One region of the Virgibacillus salidurans genome, then DNA from elsewhere that is predicted to be linked to it. Evidence: riboswitches for the same ligand, from Rfam matches in the RefSeq annotation. Region 1 holds a riboswitch; each other region holds the start of a gene.
The links. A riboswitch is a leader RNA that binds a small molecule or an ion and turns the genes downstream of it on or off. The one in region 1 is predicted to bind S-adenosylmethionine.
Positions count from the first base shown of each region.

Region 2: another riboswitch for S-adenosylmethionine. It lies ahead of KFZ58_RS18350 (5-methyltetrahydropteroyltriglutamate--homocysteine S-methyltransferase); the one in region 1 lies ahead of KFZ58_RS14875 (sodium:solute symporter family protein).
Region 3: another riboswitch for S-adenosylmethionine. It lies ahead of metK (methionine adenosyltransferase); the one in region 1 lies ahead of KFZ58_RS14875 (sodium:solute symporter family protein).

Region 1 is NZ_CP074373.1:2,924,159-2,927,323, forward strand. Features, by position in the region: gene KFZ58_RS14875 (sodium:solute symporter family protein) at 1-1,129, opposite strand, end outside; SAM riboswitch class I at 1,259-1,362, opposite strand; partial or broken gene KFZ58_RS14880 (zinc-binding dehydrogenase) at 1,611-1,762, opposite strand; gene KFZ58_RS14885 (hypothetical protein) at 1,918-2,166, shown strand; PreQ1 riboswitch class I at 2,391-2,435, shown strand; gene KFZ58_RS14890 (QueT transporter family protein) at 2,444-2,929, shown strand; gene codA (cytosine deaminase) at 3,059-3,165, opposite strand, start outside.
Region 2 is NZ_CP074373.1:3,680,603-3,683,767, reverse strand. Features, by position in the region: gene KFZ58_RS18365 (hypothetical protein) at 1-40, shown strand, start outside; gene KFZ58_RS18360 (pyridoxamine 5'-phosphate oxidase family protein) at 471-893, shown strand; gene KFZ58_RS18355 (D-glycero-alpha-D-manno-heptose-1,7-bisphosphate 7-phosphatase) at 994-1,515, shown strand; SAM riboswitch class I at 1,636-1,741, shown strand; partial or broken gene KFZ58_RS18350 (5-methyltetrahydropteroyltriglutamate--homocysteine S-methyltransferase) at 1,808-2,921, shown strand; gene metA (homoserine O-acetyltransferase MetA) at 2,980-3,165, shown strand, end outside.
Region 3 is NZ_CP074373.1:2,312,724-2,315,888, reverse strand. Features, by position in the region: gene pckA (phosphoenolpyruvate carboxykinase (ATP)) at 1-1,175, opposite strand, end outside; SAM riboswitch class I at 1,371-1,476, shown strand; gene metK (methionine adenosyltransferase) at 1,602-2,813, shown strand.

The sequences.
Region 1 (3,165 bases):
GCTCTGTCCGCATTAAGCCAAATACAATCATTAAACCTGTTAAAAGCAGCAAGGAAATTTTTGTATATTTGATCAGCTGATTCTCCGTTGCAGCTGGCTTTAGTGCACTGCCGACATCACGACCGAGACTGGTCGCTCCGGAAAATTGGCACGGACCTCCCCATCCCAGCGCGCATGCCCATACGCCTAAGAAAAACAGACCTACAAGCGGTGCAGGAAGAACTTCCATTAAATACTGAGGAACCGCAATGAGCCCGGTTTGTGCATTTGGAACAATGATGCTAGCAGCAATCCCAAATAAAACACCACCAACGATGAATGGAACAGCCATGAATCCAGCCATGATTAAGCCTTTTTGCCCTTCTTCAGGTGTTCGTGAAGAAAGTGCCATCTGAAAAGCGGCCTGTGCAAGAATGACGTTTACCAGGAAAGTTCCAAACCAAACGACAATAACCTGCAATCCGACACTACCAAAATCAAACATAGCCGGTCTTTCTACAGCAAGTGTACGGAGGCCGTCTATCCCAGGATTTATGAAAAAGGCGGTGACACCAATGATGAGCATTACTGCAAATAATACCATGTTCATCGTTTGCGTAAAGGCGATGGACCACATGCCACCAGCCTGCAGGTAAACGAAAAGCAGAATGGCGGTAAACGCCACCGATAGAGGCAAGGATATCCCCGTAAACACGTGAATGGCAGAGGCAAATGCTATCGCAGTTGCAACCGACCACATGGGAAACGCAAAGGCGGTAATAGCCCCGGCAACTCCTTTTGCTGTTCGTCCATATTTATCACCAATCATGCCAGAAACAGTAACAAGCATCTTTTTCCGAAATGAACGAATGATTAAAAAGGCAATAATAAAAATTTGAACCATTTCCGCAACTCCATACCAAACTGCTGATATCCCGCTTAGATACGAAAGCTCAAGAATGGAAATATATGTAGAACCAGAAAATAATCCAGTTATACAAAATGCCACAATCCATTTATTGAAATTTCGATTGCCTACAAAATAACTGTCTTTCTTCGTTACACGCCGTTTAGCAAATTGACCGGCAATAATCAATGCAAAGGTATAGCCAATCGCAAGAATGATAATCCATACGCCATATTCCGTCATGTTGTTTCGCTCCTTTTGTTGTTATTATTTAGATCGTATTTCTTTGTTTTTGACGGAACTTCTTCCCTTGGAAAAAATAAAAACCCTCTTCCAAAAGATAAGAAGAGGGTTGAATAATCTGGACTCCTCTTCTTATCTTTCAGACACAGTCTGATGGAATTGGCACAGTACTCACAAAGAGCCCGCTGCCGAGGCTTCAAAGGGCCATAACCCTCCACCTCTCTTAATAAGAAGTTCGTTTATGTAATTGTGTATAATTTACAGTGTTTTGGCGATTAAGTCAATAGTTTTTTTACTTTTCGCCTCAATTCATATAATAGCGACATATATTTTAGAATGTAAAGACAGAAAGCATGAGGACTCCCCCATACTTCCACTAAATCAACCTTTCTCCATAGGGAGATCTTTATCCGCTGCCCATTCTGTCATCGATCCATCATATACAGCTACATTGCTTTACCCTAAATTCTTAAGCCACTCCGTAATGTGCTCCGCCGTTGGTAATTTCTTTGACCCTCTCCACAACGTCCTCGTTTTTACTATTAATCGTATGTGTTGCGCCCAAGTTCCTAAGTCCCTGGCAAGCTCTAAGCGACTGTCATGGAGATCTACTGCGATGATATGCTTACATCCGATGAATTATAGAAAGATTTGATATGTAAACAGGGAGGTAACAAATATTGTTAATGGTGAGAAGGCGGAGATATTAATTTTGAGGAAATGCCTTGGCGCAAAAAAACAAAGCCCCCACAACGGAGGGCTTATTTTTAGTAATATCTGTTACAACAATGACAGAATTCCTTCTTGGAGTAATTAGATTTTCTGCATTGACTATCGTAACGATTTTCCTGACATTTGTCATGATATTGGTTATTATTTTCTTTGCAGCAATCATGATAATGCTCTTTCTTCATGTGACAGCAACATTTACAATCTTCTTCGTGTTTCTTTTTACATTGGTCGTGATAACACATATCTTATCTCTCCTTTCCTATTCAATATACGCAATTAGGAATAAAGAGAGTGGACAAAGCTAATAGTAGATAGTACATTTTTATTAATATAGATTTACGTGTATCCGATCCGTAAATATCATTAGCGATTTGATATAACCGTTCGCATTATGCCCACATGGTTAAAGAATTTCGTAAGGTGGATGAGGAAAAAACAATGGACGTATTTTCTACCATATGAATTTTTTACACTACATTTACAGATTGGCTATTGTATAAGCGCATGAACACTGGTATTATAGGCTAGGTTAAACGTGGTTCGAGACCCTCCCACGGAAAAAAACTAAGGAGATGTTTAAAAATGAAAGCACGCACTTTAGTGATAAACGGAGTGTTAGCGGCGTTATATATCGCAGTTTCGGTAGTTATTCAACCTTTTGGATTTACGAATGTTCAGTTCCGTATTTCCGAGATGTTTAACCACCTCATTGTTTTTAATAAGAAATACTTTTTCGGAATTATTTTAGGCGTATCTTTAACCAATTTATTATTTTCACCATTAGGTATTTATGATCTTATATTTGGCGTTGCGCACTCGGCTATTTCATTATCCATTATCATAGTACTGGCGCGTTATATTAAAAATATATGGATCTTGCTGATTGCCAATACATTGGTATTTTCATTCAATATGTTCATCATTGCATTTGAACTCAACCTTGCATTGGCGTTGCCATTTCTATTCACATGGCTCACAACAGCCGCCGGGGAACTGGTCGTCATGGCTGTTGGGATACCCATTATGTATGCATTAAACAAACGGATACATTTTAATAAACTTATCTGATGTTAAGAAGCACTGGGACGGCTCTCTTGCGCTCCGTGCTCCCCCACACAAAAATCCTAATTTCCCTTTAACGAGAAATTAGGATTTAATCATTTCACATGCAACCTTTTGAAAAGAGGTATCCTCCCCTTAAAACGGTACATTCATCGTCGTTTCTGCTGGTTTTGTTTCCACAATGATTTCTCCATTTCGAATCGAGTAGATAACTGGTGCTTGGGTGCGTATGGCTTCATATT
Region 2 (3,165 bases), 760 kb from region 1:
GTTTGAGAAAAAGCATGGGGTCGGTTCTTCTGCTTCTTAAGGAGGCGGGAGAACCTGTCCACATGCTTTTTTAAGGAGGTTAAAAAATTTCAGTTACCGATTTAAAAGCTGCTCAAAAATGGTCTAAAATTCCTAAGGACATCCAGATGCAGCTTCTTAGCAATGTGTTTTGTGTCAACTGCATGGAAACTACTATCGTCGATTATGACATGCATAACGACAAGCATGGAATATTGCTTAAAGGAAAATGCAAAAAATGCGGGGAAGATGTTGCTAGACTTATTGAGGATAATTAAGAAAGGGTAATTTAATTTAGAGGTAATCGCTAACCTTAGGGAGAGCGGTCACCTTTTTTATTTTACAGTAATATACATTCCAAGCCACATCCATTTCTGAAGTCAGGAAAATGTTTATTTTTCAAGAGCAGAAGGAATACTATTTACACCAGCAACAAAAAGGAGTGTATAGTAATGAGTCAAACTGAGATCAAAGCAACCGTTGAAAAAATTCTAAAAAGCAGCTACGTTGGCCCGATGGCAACAGTGAAGAATAATAAGCCCCATACAAGGTACATGACGTTTTTCAATGAAGGATTGAAGCTCTATACGTTAACGAGCAAGGAAACGGATAAGGCGGAGGAAATTGAAGCGAATCCTTTCACGCATATTCTGCTCGGATACGATGGTGAAGGATTTGGTGATGATTATGTGGAATATCAAGGGAAGGTCTCCTTTAATAATTCAGAAGCACTGAAAAAGGAGCTGTGGAATGACACGATGAAAATTTATTTTGATGGCCCAGAGGACCCAGAACTTGTCTTGCTGGAGATTAATCCAACTGCCATCCGGGTTATGAATAAAAAAGGAGAAGCACCAAAGGAATTGGAATTCTAAGGATGAACTGGGACGGCTCTTCTGCTTTTTAGGAAGCAAAAGGGCTGCCCCGTGCTTCCCCGTTGATTTGTGCAAGTAACATATGGAAGAAGGTAATGTCATGAACATCGGCATGTTTCTTGACCGGGATGGTGTAATCAATGAGGTACTCACCAATCGGGTGAAATTCGTAAATAAGCCAAAGGACTTCCATTTGCTAAGTGGTGTAGGCGAAGCTGTAAGGCGGTTCAATGATTTGGGATTTAAGGTTTTCGTTGTAACGAATCAGGGGGGGATCGGGCTTGGCTATATGCAAGAAACTGCTTTAGAGGCAGTACATACAAAGATGAAAAAAGATTTAGCCGCATTTGGTGCAACCATCGATGACATCGCTTATTGCCCCCACAAGCCACATGCGAATTGTGCCTGCCGTAAGCCGAAGCCGCAAATGATTTTGGATTTTGCAGAAAAACATGATATTGATTTAGATCAAAGTTATATGGTAGGGGACCGCGAGCCGGATATTGAAGCAGGGAAGGAAGCGGGTGTTAGGACCATTCTTATTGGAAATAGGAAAGAAACACGAGCAGATGCAGACATGTTTTTTCCAGATCTTATTTCGGTTGCACAGTGGATAGGGTGACACACGTATGCATGCTACCCTTTGTCGTTAGTATTGTGAGGGTTGTCCATGCTTCCTTGCTTTTTATCTATAAAAATGCTACTATCGTTTGTATAGTAATTCAAATAATTCAGGTAACGATTCTTATTAAGAGAGGCTGAGGGACTAAGCCCAGTGACGCTTCAGCAACCTGTTATTATAACAAGGTGCTACTTCTAGCAAGTTGATGAAACTTGGAAGATAAGAAGATGATCGCATGATAGTGCCTCTTCTTAATCGAAGGGGCCTTTTTTGATTAAAGGAGCGGAATACCATGACAACAACAAAATTAGATAGCAAGGCACCATTCAAAGCAGACCATGTGGGTAGTTTTCTAAGACCGGAACGCCTTAAACAGGCAAGAGCCCAGAATGCAAATGGAGAAATTTCCGCCCAGCAGCTTCGTACTATTGAAGATGAAGAAATAAGCAAACTTGTCGAAAAGCAGAAGGAAGCAGGACTTACGTCGATAACCGACGGGGAATTTCGCCGTTCATGGTGGCATTTTGACTTTCTAGAAAATTTGGGTGGTGTGGAAGGATTCGAATCAAACACTGGATTGAAGTTTGATGGCATTGAAACAACTGCCCATGCGATTCGTGTAACAGGCAACGTTGATTTTAATGAAGATCATCCATTCCTAGATCATTTCAAGTTTTTGCGAGGAAAAGTAGGAGAGGATCATGTTGCCAAGCAGACCATTCCAAGCCCTAATATGCTCCTAGTTCGGGCGGAGATTGATAATGAAGTTTATGGTGATATTGAGGATTTGTTGAGGGATTTGACAAATGCCTATAAAAAAGCGATTCAGGCTTTTTATGATGCGGGATGCCGCTATTTACAGCTTGATGACACGTCATGGGCTTCCTTTTTATCGGAAGAGGGGGAACAATCGCTCCGCGCGGAAGGGTATGAGCCTGCCGAACTGCAAAAATTATGCAAACGCGCTATCAATGAATCCATCGCCGATCGTCCAGATGATCTTCTGGTTACCATGCATATTTGCCGGGGCAATTACCGTTCGTTATTTCAGTTCTGGTTCGTATGATAAGGCATCGGAAACGATATTTAATGGTCTGAATGTTGACGGGCTTTTTCTTGAATTTGACGACGGGCGTTCCGGTGGATTCGAACCGCTGAAACATGTGAACAGGGATGATCTGCATGTTGTTCTAGGTTTAGTTACATCCAAATTTGCTGAGCTGGAAAATAAAGCCCTTGTAAAAGAGCGAATTGCTGAAGCGGCTGGATATCTATCCTATGATAACCTATGTCTTAGCCCGCAATGTGGATTTGCTTCAACGGAAGAGGGTAATGATTTAACGGAAGATCAGCAATGGGATAAAATCCGCCATATTGTAGAAATTTCTGAAGAAGTGTGGCAATAAACAGGTGCGAGTTTTAACGTTGTTAATAGAATAAGTATGCAGGAGGGAGAGATGTCAGTTGCCAATAAACATACCGAAAGAATTGCCTGCAACGGAAGTATTAAAACAAGAGAAAATTTTTGTGATGGATGAAGATCGGGCAAGGATGCAAGACATTCGTCCACTTAATATAATCATCTTAAATTTAATGCCGGAAAAGGAAAGGACGGAGTTACAGCTCCTGCGTTTATTGGGGAATACGCCC
Region 3 (3,165 bases), 610 kb from region 1:
CATGCTGAAAATGTAGCCTGTGGCTCTGTTACCCCGCGCTCTGTACCTGCCAATTTACTTGTATATCCGCTTAAAAAGTGATACATGGCTTGCTCTTTCGTTAATTTACTAATCGGCGGCAAAGTTCCGGAAGCGTCAGCTGTTAAGAAAATAATTGTATTCGGATGTCCGGCAACGCTTGGGCTTATAATATTATCAATATTGTCTAATGGATAGGCGGCACGTGTATTTTCTGTTAACGACACATCATCATAATCAGGAAGTCGTGTTTCATCATCGAGAACGACATTTTCCAGCACGGAGCCAAATCGAATCGCATTAAAAATTTGCGGCTCTTTCTTCTCGGACAGGTTGATACACTTTGCATAGCAGCCCCCCTCAATATTAAATACGCCGTTTGGACTCCATCCATGCTCATCATCACCGATTAAGCGACGGTATGGATCAGCGGATAACGTTGTCTTTCCAGTTCCCGATAGACCAAAGAATAATGCAACATCGCCTTCTGGGCCAACATTTGCCGAACAATGCATTGATAAAATATTTCGTCTCGGCAGTAAATAATTCATAACCGAAAAGATAGATTTCTTTATTTCCCCGGCATATTCCGTTCCACCGATCAAAACAACCCGCTTTTTAAACGAAATAATAATAAATGTCTCTGAATTGGTACCATCAATTGCCGGATCTGCCTTGAAATTCGGTGCTGATACTACCGTGAATTCAGGCTGGTGTGAAGCAAGTTCTTCATTTGTCGGGTTAATGAATAATTGGCGAGAAAATAAATTATGCCATGCATACTCATTAATTACTTGAATTGGAAGACGGTAAGCAGAATCCGCTCCAGCAAACCCTTTGAATTGATATAGCTCATCTTTTTCCTCTAAATACGTGAGTACTTTTTCGTAAAGCTTATTAAAGGAGGTTTCATCAATGGCTTGATTAACGGGACCCCAATCAATAAAATCCTCACAAATGTCATCCTTCACAATAAATTTATCTTTTGGTGAACGACCTGTATAGGTTCCTGTCGTTGCCCGAACAGCCCCGGTTGCAGTAAGAACACCTTCATTTTTTGATAATATATTCTCGACCAAACGAGGAACAGGTGCATTTTTAATCAGGTTTTTATGGGAAGATATATTTTTGTCTAATGCATTTTCTACCGTTTTCATATGAAATACCCGCCTTTTGATGATTTTTTAAAATATAAAATTATCATATGCATCAATTTGTAAATAGTATAACACATTATTAACATTAGTCCACACTATTTATTGGATTTTTTTCGGAAATTTTTCTTCAATCTGCTAAGCTATTAAATAGTTGACATAGAAGGCTGCTTTCGTTAAGCTAAATTGCGAACGGATCTCTTATTCAGAGTTGGTGGAGGGACAGCCCCTATGAAACCCAGCAACCATCACTACGGTGAAAAGGTGCTCACCTGATGCAAGGATATTCCTTGAACAATAAGAGCGAAAGGCTTTGGTACCCTTTCCTCAGATTGTAGGAAGGGCTTTTTTAGTTGGTACTTTGAATAATAAAATGCATAGAATAATAAACAGAGTTCCGTAACATCATTAAAGGGAGGATTTAGCCGTATGGCTGCAAATCGTCGTTTATTTACATCTGAATCCGTAACAGAAGGGCATCCGGATAAGATTTCTGATCAAATATCAGATGCTATTCTGGATGAAATATTAAAAAATGATCCGCATGCACGTGTTGCTTGTGAGACAACGGTAACCACAGGGCTTGTATTAGTATCAGGAGAAATTACGACGAGCACGTATGTGGATATTCCTGCAACTGTTCGTCAAACGATTAAAGATATAGGCTATACAAGAGCAAAATATGGATTTGATGCTGAAACATGTGCGGTATTAACCGCAATCGATGAACAATCCGCAGATATTGCAGGTGGCGTTGATCAGGCACTTGAGGCGCGTCAAGGTAAAATGAGTGATGAAGAAATTGCCTCGATTGGCGCAGGAGACCAAGGTCTTATGTTTGGCTATGCATGTGACGAAACCGAGGAACTCATGCCCCTGCCAATCTCTCTAGCCCATAAGTTATCAAAACGATTATCAGATATGAGAAAAGAAAAAGTTCTTTCCTATCTGCGCCCAGACGGGAAAACGCAAGTAACCGTTGAATACGATGAACAAGATAATCCAGTTAAAGTAGATACCATTGTTATTTCCACACAGCATCATCAGGACATTACTGGTGCACAAATTGAAAAAGATATCATTGAACATGTTATCAAACCTGTTGTGCCAGGACATCTACTGGATGAAACAACCAATTATTTTATCAATCCAACAGGGCGATTTGTTATAGGAGGTCCACAAGGAGACGCAGGTTTAACAGGCCGTAAAATTATGGTAGACACATATGGGGGGTATGCCCGTCATGGCGGAGGCGCGTTCAGCGGGAAGGATGCAACGAAAGTAGATCGTTCCGCAGCATATGCAGCTCGCTATGTGGCCAAAAATATCGTTGCAGCCGATTTAGCAAAAACGTGTGAAGTACAGCTCGCTTATGCAATAGGTGTTGCAGAGCCTGTATCCATTGCGGTCAATACATTTGGTACAGGTCACGTCAGTGAAGAAAATTTTGCAAGAGCCATTCGGGAAATATTTGATTTACGGCCTGCTGGCATCATTCGTATGCTTGATTTACAAAAGCCTATTTTCAGAAACACAGCTGCCTATGGCCATTTCGGTAGAACGGATATTAAGTTTCCATGGGAAAAAACGGATAAGGTAGCTGAATTAAAGGCATTGGCGGAAAAATTTGATAAAGTTTAGAGTTATACCATACGGCGGGATCTGCTGTATGGTATAATTTTTATGTAAGGAATTGGAAATTTTAAAAATGTTGAAAGTCACAATATAAACGCTTTTTAATTATCTTACTTTTTGGTATTCACTGATCACTCGTGCAGTACGATAATAGAAAATATACAAGGGAGATAACAAAATAATAACCGGAAGCCCTCCCAGTATAATGAATCTGTTCGTTTAGACCGCTTGGAAAAAGAAATAGAACATATTAAAAGAAATCTAGATAAAATAATGGATACGTTAGCACACAATTCATCTATCTCAAGGTTGATGTTAAGTGAAATGTTTGCACAGGTGCTGAATCCATTGAATCATG